One region of the Streptosporangium jomthongense genome, then DNA from elsewhere that is predicted to be linked to it. Evidence: riboswitches for the same ligand, from Rfam matches in the RefSeq annotation. Region 1 holds a riboswitch; the other holds the start of a gene.
The links. A riboswitch is a leader RNA that binds a small molecule or an ion and turns the genes downstream of it on or off. The one in region 1 is predicted to bind glycine.
Positions count from the first base shown of each region.

Region 2: another riboswitch for glycine. It lies ahead of gcvP (aminomethyl-transferring glycine dehydrogenase); the one in region 1 lies ahead of gcvT (glycine cleavage system aminomethyltransferase GcvT).

Region 1 covers NZ_JBHSBC010000032.1:111,921-116,126, reverse strand. The annotation lists gene ACFOYY_RS26115 (L-serine ammonia-lyase) at 1-281, opposite strand, end outside; gene gcvH (glycine cleavage system protein GcvH) at 367-756, opposite strand; gene gcvT (glycine cleavage system aminomethyltransferase GcvT) at 753-1,841, opposite strand; glycine riboswitch at 1,883-1,967, opposite strand; glycine riboswitch at 1,970-2,068, opposite strand; gene ACFOYY_RS26100 (hypothetical protein) at 2,208-2,960, shown strand; gene ACFOYY_RS26095 (TetR/AcrR family transcriptional regulator) at 3,072-3,677, shown strand; gene ACFOYY_RS26090 (alpha/beta fold hydrolase) at 3,674-4,206, shown strand, end outside.
Region 2 covers NZ_JBHSBC010000008.1:254,012-258,217, forward strand. The annotation lists gene ftsR (transcriptional regulator FtsR) at 9-659, shown strand; gene ACFOYY_RS09140 (bifunctional nuclease family protein) at 739-1,209, shown strand; gene ACFOYY_RS09145 (MerR family transcriptional regulator) at 1,354-1,974, shown strand; glycine riboswitch at 1,989-2,080, shown strand; gene gcvP (aminomethyl-transferring glycine dehydrogenase) at 2,240-4,206, shown strand, end outside.

The DNA of each region.
Region 1 (4,206 bases):
GAGGCGCGCATGGCGGCCAGCCGTTCGTCGACGGTGTCGACGTCGACGAGTTCGGGTTTGTCGCCGGTCAGGCCGAGAAGGACGGCCTTGTCGCTGCCGTGGCCCTTGCCGGTCAGGCCGAGCGAGCCGTAGAGGATGACCTCGACCCGGGTGGTCTTGTCGAGCAGGCCGTCGTGGTCGAGCCCTCTGGCGAACCTGTGGGCGGCGGCCATCGGGCCGCCGGTGTGCGAGCTGGACGGGCCGATACCGATCTTGAAGAGGTCGAAGACGCTGATCGCCATTGATCTGCCCTGCCTTTGCGCTGTCCCGCGGTCGTGATCACGCGCGCCGGTGGACGCGCGTGATCACGACGCAAGATTAGATATTTCAGGATTCGCCCGAAGTGAGTGCCGTGTACTCCTCGGGGGACAGCAGGTCCTCCGGGTCACCCTCAAGCCGGACGCGGAACAGCCAGCCGTCGCCATAGGGGTCACTGTTGACCAGCGAGGGGTCGTCGACGACGGCCTCGTTGACCTCGACGACCTCACCGCCGACCGGCGCGAAGATGTCGCTCACCGACTTGGTCGACTCGACCTCGCCGACCGCCTCACCCGCGGTGAGCGAGGAACCGGCCTCGGGCAACTGGACGAAGACCACGTCACCGAGGGCGTTGGCGGCGTAGGCGGTGATGCCGACGGTCAGGGTCAGGCCGTCGTCTATGCCCGAGATCCACTCGTGCTCCTTGGTGTAGTGCAGCTCCTCGGGAATGTCACTCACTTTTTCCTCCTGTAGAAAGGCAGCTCAACGACCTCGACCGGCTCGTGACTGCCCCGGATGTCCACGGCCAGTCCAGCGGACGTTCCGTTGTCCACGTAGGCCATGGCGATCGGCCTGCCCAGGGTCTGGGAAGGCGCTCCGCTGGTCACCTCTCCGACGACGACGCCGTCGCCGGAGACCACCGGATACCCGTGGCGGGGCACCCTGCGGCCGGTCGCGATCAGTCCCACCAGGCGGCGGGCCGGGGGGACGTCCTTGAGCGGCTCAAGGGCGGCCCTGCCGACGAAGTCGCCTGGTTTGTCAAACCTCACCACACGGCCGAGCCCCGCGTCGAACGGGGTGAGATCAGCGGAGAGCTCGTTGCCGTACAGCGGCATCCCCGCCTCAAGACGGAGGGTGTCACGCGCCGAAAGCCCGGCGGGCAGCAGGCCGTACGGCTCGCCCGCCTTGGTGAGCGCGGCCCACAGCGGCTCGGCGTCGTCGGCGGCGACGAACAGCTCGAAGCCGTCCTCGCCGGTGTAGCCGGTGCGGGCGACGAGGGCGGAGAGCCCGGCGACGGTCGCGGGAAGGCCCGCGTAGTACTTCAGGCCGTCGAGGTCGGCGTCGGTGAGCCCGCCCAGGATCTCGCGGGAGCGCGGCCCCTGTACCGCGACCAGCGCGTACTGCTCGGAGCGGTCCTCGACCGCGGCCTCGAAGGCCCCGGCGCGCTCGGTCAGCTCGGCGGCGACCCGGGGGTAGTTGGAGGCGTTGGCGACGACCATGAACTCCTGGTCGGCCAGGCGGTAGACGATCAGGTCGTCGAGCACGCCGCCCTGGGGATCGACGATCATCGTGTAGCGGGCGCGTCCCGGCTCAAGGGCGGAGATGTGACCGACGAGCGCGTAGTCGAGGGCCTCGCCTGCCTGCGGGCCCGTCACGAAGATCTCTCCCATGTGGGAGAGGTCGAACAGGCCGGCCGCCTGGCGGACCGCGTTGTGCTCGGCGGACTCGCTTCCGTAGCGCAGCGGCATCAGCCAGCCCGCGAAGTCGGTCAGCGTCGCGCCGAGGGCCTCGTGAACACCGCGCAGCGGCGTGGGTCGGGACATGTTCGCACCTCAGACAGGGGTCGGATGAGAAGCATCCTCCCCCTCTGTCATGGATGCCTGAGAGCTTCGCCCGATTTTTGCCGGACTTTCACCTTCGGCGAGGCCGTACGGCCTGCTTTCCAGAGGCACCTACCCACGCGGTCCTTTGCCTTGAGAGGTTTGCGGGGAGGGCTTGCTCCTTCAGGGGTCCTGGCCTGGATGTCAGGACGCTCTCCCGCGCGGGCTCGTCGGTGTCCCGGCCAGCCTAACCGTAGGCGAGGGCCGAGCGAAATCCCCGGGTCGGGACAGAGTGTCCGGTTAGGCGTGATCATGACGGCTCTCGCATAACCTGAAGGTGCAGTGGGGGATTTGTTCCAACATCGAATCGTGGAAACAGGACGGCTACCGCTCTTCTGTTTCTTCGTCGCGCTGATCGTCGCCTTCGTCTTCACCCGCATCAACGTCCGGCTCATCCGCGCCAAGATCGGCTGGTTCGGCAACGTCAGCGTCGGCGACATGCACATCCACCATGTGGTGTTCGGCGTGGTGCTGACGATGCTCGGCGGGGTCTCCGGCCTGCTCGTCTCCGGCGTGTCCCAGGGGTGGTACGCCCTGACCGCGGCCGTCTTCGGGGTGGGCGCCGCCCTCATCCTGGACGAGTTCGCGCTGATCCTGCACCTGCACGACGTCTACTGGGAGGAGGAGGGCCGCACGTCGGTCGACGCGGTGTTCATCGCGATCGCCGTCACCGGTCTGCTCCTGCTCGGCCTGCGCCCGCTGGGCTGGGAGCGGCCGGACGGCACGCCGCAGGGGACGTGGCTGGCGGTCGGCTTCCTCGTGCTCAATCTCATGCTCGCCGTGGTCACCCTGCTGAAGGGGAAGATCTGGACGGGCATGGTCGGTCTGTTCGTCCCGCTGCTGCTGATCGTCGGGGCGCTGCGGCTGGCCCGGCCCGGCTCCCCCTGGGCCCACTGGTTCTTCGCCCCGGGCTCCCGAAGGCCGAGGCCCTGGAAACTGGCCAGGGCGCAGCGCCGTGAGGAGCGCTGGCGCCGCCCGGCCATCAAGGTCAAGATCGCCTTCCAGGAGTTCGTCTCCGGCCGTCACGACCTGCCCTCCTCCCGCCTGCGGCCACGCCGCTGACCTCGGTGAACCGCCGTGCCGTACTGTCGCGCGCCCGGTGAAACTAATCTCATTAGACAGAAGCTAATGTGATTAGTTACAGTCTAGGGGTTCTAGGAGAGAGGGGTGCGTATGGCGCGGGCCGGGTTGACGACGGATCGGGTGACGCTCGCCGGTGCCGAACTGGCCGACGAGGTCGGGTTCGACCGGCTGACCATGTCGGCGGTGGCACGACGGCTCGGGGTGAAGGACGCCAGCCTCTACGCGCACGTTCGCGGCCTTGAGGACCTGCGCGGCCGGATCGCCCTGCTGGCGGCCGACGAGAAGAGCGTCCGCATCGCGGAGGCCACCGCGGGGCTGGCGGGCAGGGACGCGCTGGTCGCGTACGCGACCGCCTACCGGGACTACGCCCGCGAACACCCGGGCCGCTACATGGCGACGCAGATCCCCACGGAGATCGACCCCGAGCTCCTGGCCGCGGCGCGCGGGCCGCGGCGCGCGATCGAGCTGACCTACGGCATGTTGCGCGCCTACGCCCTCGGGGAGCCCGACTTGACCGACGCGGTACGGCTGCTGCGCAGCATGCTGCACGGCTTCATCAGCCTTGAGGCGGCGGGCGGGTTCGCGCACTCGCGCCCGGCCGAGGAGTCGTGGTCACGCTGCCTCGACGCCCTGCACACCCTCCTGGAGCGCTGGCCCGCCGAGCACGAACCACACGGTGAAGGAGACAGGACATGACCGAGACGACCACCGGACGCCTGCGTGTGGACGGCGCCGAGCTGTACTACGAGGTGCGGGGGCGCGGGCCGCTCCTGCTGCTGATCCCCGGCGGCACCGGCGGCGCCGCCTCCTTCGAGGAGATCGTCGACGACCTGGCCGCCGACCGCACGGTCGTCACCTACGACCCGCGCGGCCTGTCCAACAGCCCGCTGGACGACCCGGCGGCGCCCCAGCGGGTGGAACAGCACGCCGAGGACGCCCTCGGGCTGATCGACCTGCTCTCCCCCGGGGAGCCCGTCAGCGTGGCGGGCTGCAGCTCGGGGGCGATCGTCGCGATGCACCTGCTCACCGCCCACCCCGGGCGGATCGCACGTGTCGTGGCGCACGAGCCGCCGCTGGCCGAGGTGCTGCCGGACGCCGCCGAGCACCGCGTGATGCTCGCCCGTGTCCGGGAGGCCTTCGACCGGGAGGGGCCGATGGCCGCGGCGACCGTGCTCGCGGCCGGTCTCAGGCGCCCGGGGGAGAGCGCCGGCGCGCGGCCCGCCGC
Region 2 (4,206 bases), on a different contig from region 1:
GTTCGCACATGAGCATCGGGGAGGTGCTCGCCCTGTTGCAGGGCGAGTTCCCCGACGTCAGCATCTCCAAGATCCGTTTCCTGGAGGGCGAGGGGTTGATCGAGCCGGAGCGCAGTCCCTCCGGCTACCGGAAGTTCAGTTACGCCGACGTCGAGCGGCTGCGTTACATCCTCGGCGAGCAGCGCGACCGTTACCTGCCGCTGCGTGTGATCAAGGACCGGCTCGAGGCCGCGGACCGCGAGGACCGGCCGGTCACCCCTCCGCGGGCCCTTCCCGGCGAGGCGCCGCCGGAGGTTCGTCTCACCCGCAAGGAACTGCTCGCCGCCGCCGAGCTCGACGAGGAGACCCTCACCGAGCTTGAGGACTTCGGCCTGCTCGCCGCGGTCGCCCGCCACTACGACGCCGAGGCGCTGGCCGTGGCCCGCAGCGTGGGGGCACTGGCCGCCTTCGGGCTCAGGGCACGCCACCTGCGGGTCGTCAAGGCCGCGGCCGAGCGGGAGGCCACCCTCGTCGAACAGGCCATCGCGCCGTTGCTTCGCCGCCGAGGCCCGGGGGCCATCGACCGGGCCGACGAGACCGCCAAGGAGATTTCTGGTCTTCTGCTGGAATTGCACGCCTCGCTCCTGCGTTCCGCCGTGCGTGGGGGCTTGGGCCGGTGAGAACCTGACCAGGCACTCGTCCCCTCACGAGTGTTACGTTGAACAAACCGGTCATAATCCAGCGAAGACGGAGCAGCCCGTGTTGCAGATGGAGGTCGTGGGCGTTCGGGTTGAGATGCCCTCAAACCAGCCTATTGTCCTGCTGAAGGAGGCACATGGGGAGCGGTACCTGCCGATCTGGATCGGCATGACCGAGGCGACGGCGATCGCGATGGCCCAGGCCGAAGAGCCGCCACCCCGGCCACTCACCCATGACCTCTTCCGCGACGTGCTCGACGCGCTCGGCGTCCGGCTGAGCACCGTGAACATCGTCGCACTCCGTGATGGGATCTTCTTCGCCGATCTCGTGTTCTCCAACGGGGTCGAGGTGAGCGCCCGTCCTTCGGACTCCATAGCCCTGGCGTTGCGTACGGGAGCCCGTATCTTCGCCAGTGAGGACATCGTCAGGGAGGCGGGGGTGATCATTCCCGACGACCAGGAGGACGAGGTGGAGAAGTTCAGGGAGTTCCTTGACACGATCACGCCCGAGGACTTCGGTCGCGCGGGGTAGGTATTTCGGTGCATTTACGCTTCACGACGCGCCGGGGAGGGTCGTTGACTGATCTTGGCCCCAGTCCTACGGTGCAAGTGAAACCCGCGGCTGTGCGCAAACCCCCAGATCAGGCCGCGGGATGAGAGAAAGCCGGAGGTCCGCGTGGCGGTCAGCAGCGGCGAGGGTAGAAACGCCGACCAGGATGACCCGGAACGGCGCGGGGAGGCACGTCAGCGTGCGGGCGAAGAGGGCCTGCTGTTCGACGGGCAGCCGGTGAAACTGCCCGCCGACATCGGATACCGCGGTCCCACCGCCTGTGCCGCGGCCGACATCACCTATCGGCAGCTGGACTACTGGGCGCGCACCGGTCTGGTCGAGCCCACGGTCAGGGCCGCTCACGGTTCGGGTTCCCAGCGCCTGTACGGCTTCCGCGACATCCTGGTGCTCAAGGTCGTCAAACGGCTGCTCGACACGGGTGTGTCCCTCCAGCAGATCCGCATCGCCGTCCAGCACCTGCGCGACCGCGGCGTCAACGACCTGGCCCAGATCACCCTCATGAGTGACGGGGTGAGCGTGTACGAGTGCACCTCACCCGACGAGGTCATCGACCTGCTCCAGGGAGGGCAGGGTGTCTTCGGCATAGCCCTCGGCCGCGTCTGGCAGGAGGTGGAGGGCTCCCTGGCCGACCTGCCCGGAGAGCGCGCGGAGTCCGGCCAGAGCCCTTTAGGCGATCACCACGCGGATGAGCTGGCCCGTCGTCGCCGGGCTCGCCGCACCGGGTAAGGTTGTCTCGCTGCTGACTCTGCGCGGGAGAGACCCCGGCATGATCGGGGCGCCGAAGGAGCAACCTCCCCGGAATCTCTCAGGCACCCGGTACCGCGTGGGCGAGGCGACTCTGGAAAGCAGGCACGCCCGCCAGGCGCGTCTCACCGACGGGGAAAGCCTTCCACGCACCGGAAGGTGAAACTCTCAGGTCGCGATGACAGAGGGGGAGATCCGGCATACGCCCGCGCCCAGCGCCGGTCTCCAACGTCTCGGGAGGCTTCCCATGACCGACCTGTCACCGCTCAGCGAGCTGACCCCCCCGCCGTTCGCCACCCGTCACATCGGGCCCGCGGACGCCGACCAGACCCGCATGCTCGAGGCGGTCGGATTCGCCTCGACCGCCGACCTGGTCGCGGTGGCCGTCCCCGAGGCCATCAGGGCGAAGGACAGGCTCAACCTCCCGCCCGCCGCGAGCGAGACGGAGGCCATCGCCGAGCTGCGCGCCCTCGCCGGGCGCAACACCGTGCTCACCTCGATGATCGGCCTGGGCTACCACGACACGATCACCCCGGCGGTCATCCGCCGCAACCTCCTGGAGAACCCCGGCTGGTACACCGCCTACACGCCCTACCAGCCCGAGATCTCCCAGGGGCGCCTTGAGGCCCTGCTCAACTTCCAGACGGTCGTCTCCGACCTGACCGGTCTCGACGTGGCGGGCGCCTCCCTGCTGGACGAGGCCACCGCCGCCGCCGAGGCGATGACGCTGGCCCGCAGGGCGGTGCGCGGCTCCTCGAACGTGTTCGTCGTCGACGCCGGCTCGTTGCCGCAGACCAAGGCCGTGCTGCGCACCAGGGCCGAGCCGCTCGGCATCGAGCTGGTCGAGAGCGACTTCACCGAGGCCCTTCCCGACTGTTTCGGCGTGCTCGTGCAGTACCCCGGGGCCGACGGCGAGATCAGGGACTTCCGCGCCGTCGCCGAGGCCGCCCACGCGCGCGGCGCCCAGGTGGTGGCCGCCGCCGACCTGCTGGCCCTGACCCTGCTGGCCGCCCCCGGCGAGCTCGGCGCCGACATCGCGATCGGCTCCTCGCAGCGCTTCGGCGTCCCGCTGGGCTTCGGCGGCCCGCACGCCGCCTACATGGCCGTCCGCGACGGCCTGCAGCGGCAGATGCCCGGCCGTCTGGTCGGCGTCTCCCAGGACGCCGACGGCCGCCCCGCCTACCGCCTGGCGCTGCAGACCCGTGAGCAGCACATCCGCAGGGAGAAGGCGACCAGCAACATCTGCACCGCGCAGGTGCTGCTCGCGGTCATCGCGGGCATGTACGCCGTCTACCACGGCCCCGAGGGCCTTCGCAGGATCGCCAGGCGCGTCCACCGGCACGCCGTCGTGCTGGCCGCGGGCCTGCGCCACGGAGGCGTCGAGGTCGTCCACGACGCCTTCTTCGACACCGTGCTCGCCCGGGTGCCCGGCCGCGCCGCCCGGATCGTGGCCGCGGCCCGCGACAACGGCGTCAACCTGCGCCTGGTCGACGCCGACCACGTCGGTGTCACCTGCGACGAGCGGACCGAGCAGCTCCACCTGGAGCAGGTCCTGGCCGCCTTCGAGGTCAGCGGCGCCGTACTGACCGACCTGGACGCCGCGGCGCACGACGCGCTGCCCGAGGGGCTGGCGCGCACCGGCGACTACCTGACCCACCCGGTCTTCCACAGCCACAGGTCGGAGACGGCCATGCTGCGCTACCTGCGCAGGCTCCAGGACAAGGACGTCGCGCTCGACCGGTCGATGATCCCGCTCGGCTCGTGCACCATGAAGCTCAACGCGACCACCGAGATGGAGCCGATCACCTGGCCCGAGTTCGCCGGGCTGCACCCCTACGCCCCCGCGGAGCAGGCCGAGGGCTACACGGAGCTGGTGCGGGAGCTTGAGGGCTGGCTGGCCGAGGTCACCGGCTACGACGCGGTCTCCATCCAGCCGAACGCGGGCTCCCAGGGTGAGTTCGCCGGGCTGCTGGCGATCCGCGCCTACCACCACGCCCGCGGCGAGGCCCATCGCGACGTCTGCCTGATCCCCTCCTCCGCGCACGGCACCAACGCCGCCAGCGCGGTCATGGCCGGTATGCGGGTCGTCGTGGTCGCCTGCGACGACAACGGCAACGTGGACCTCGCCGACCTCGACGCCAAGCTCGGCAAGCACCGCGACCGGCTCGCCGCGATCATGGTGACCTACCCCTCGACGCACGGCGTCTACGAGGA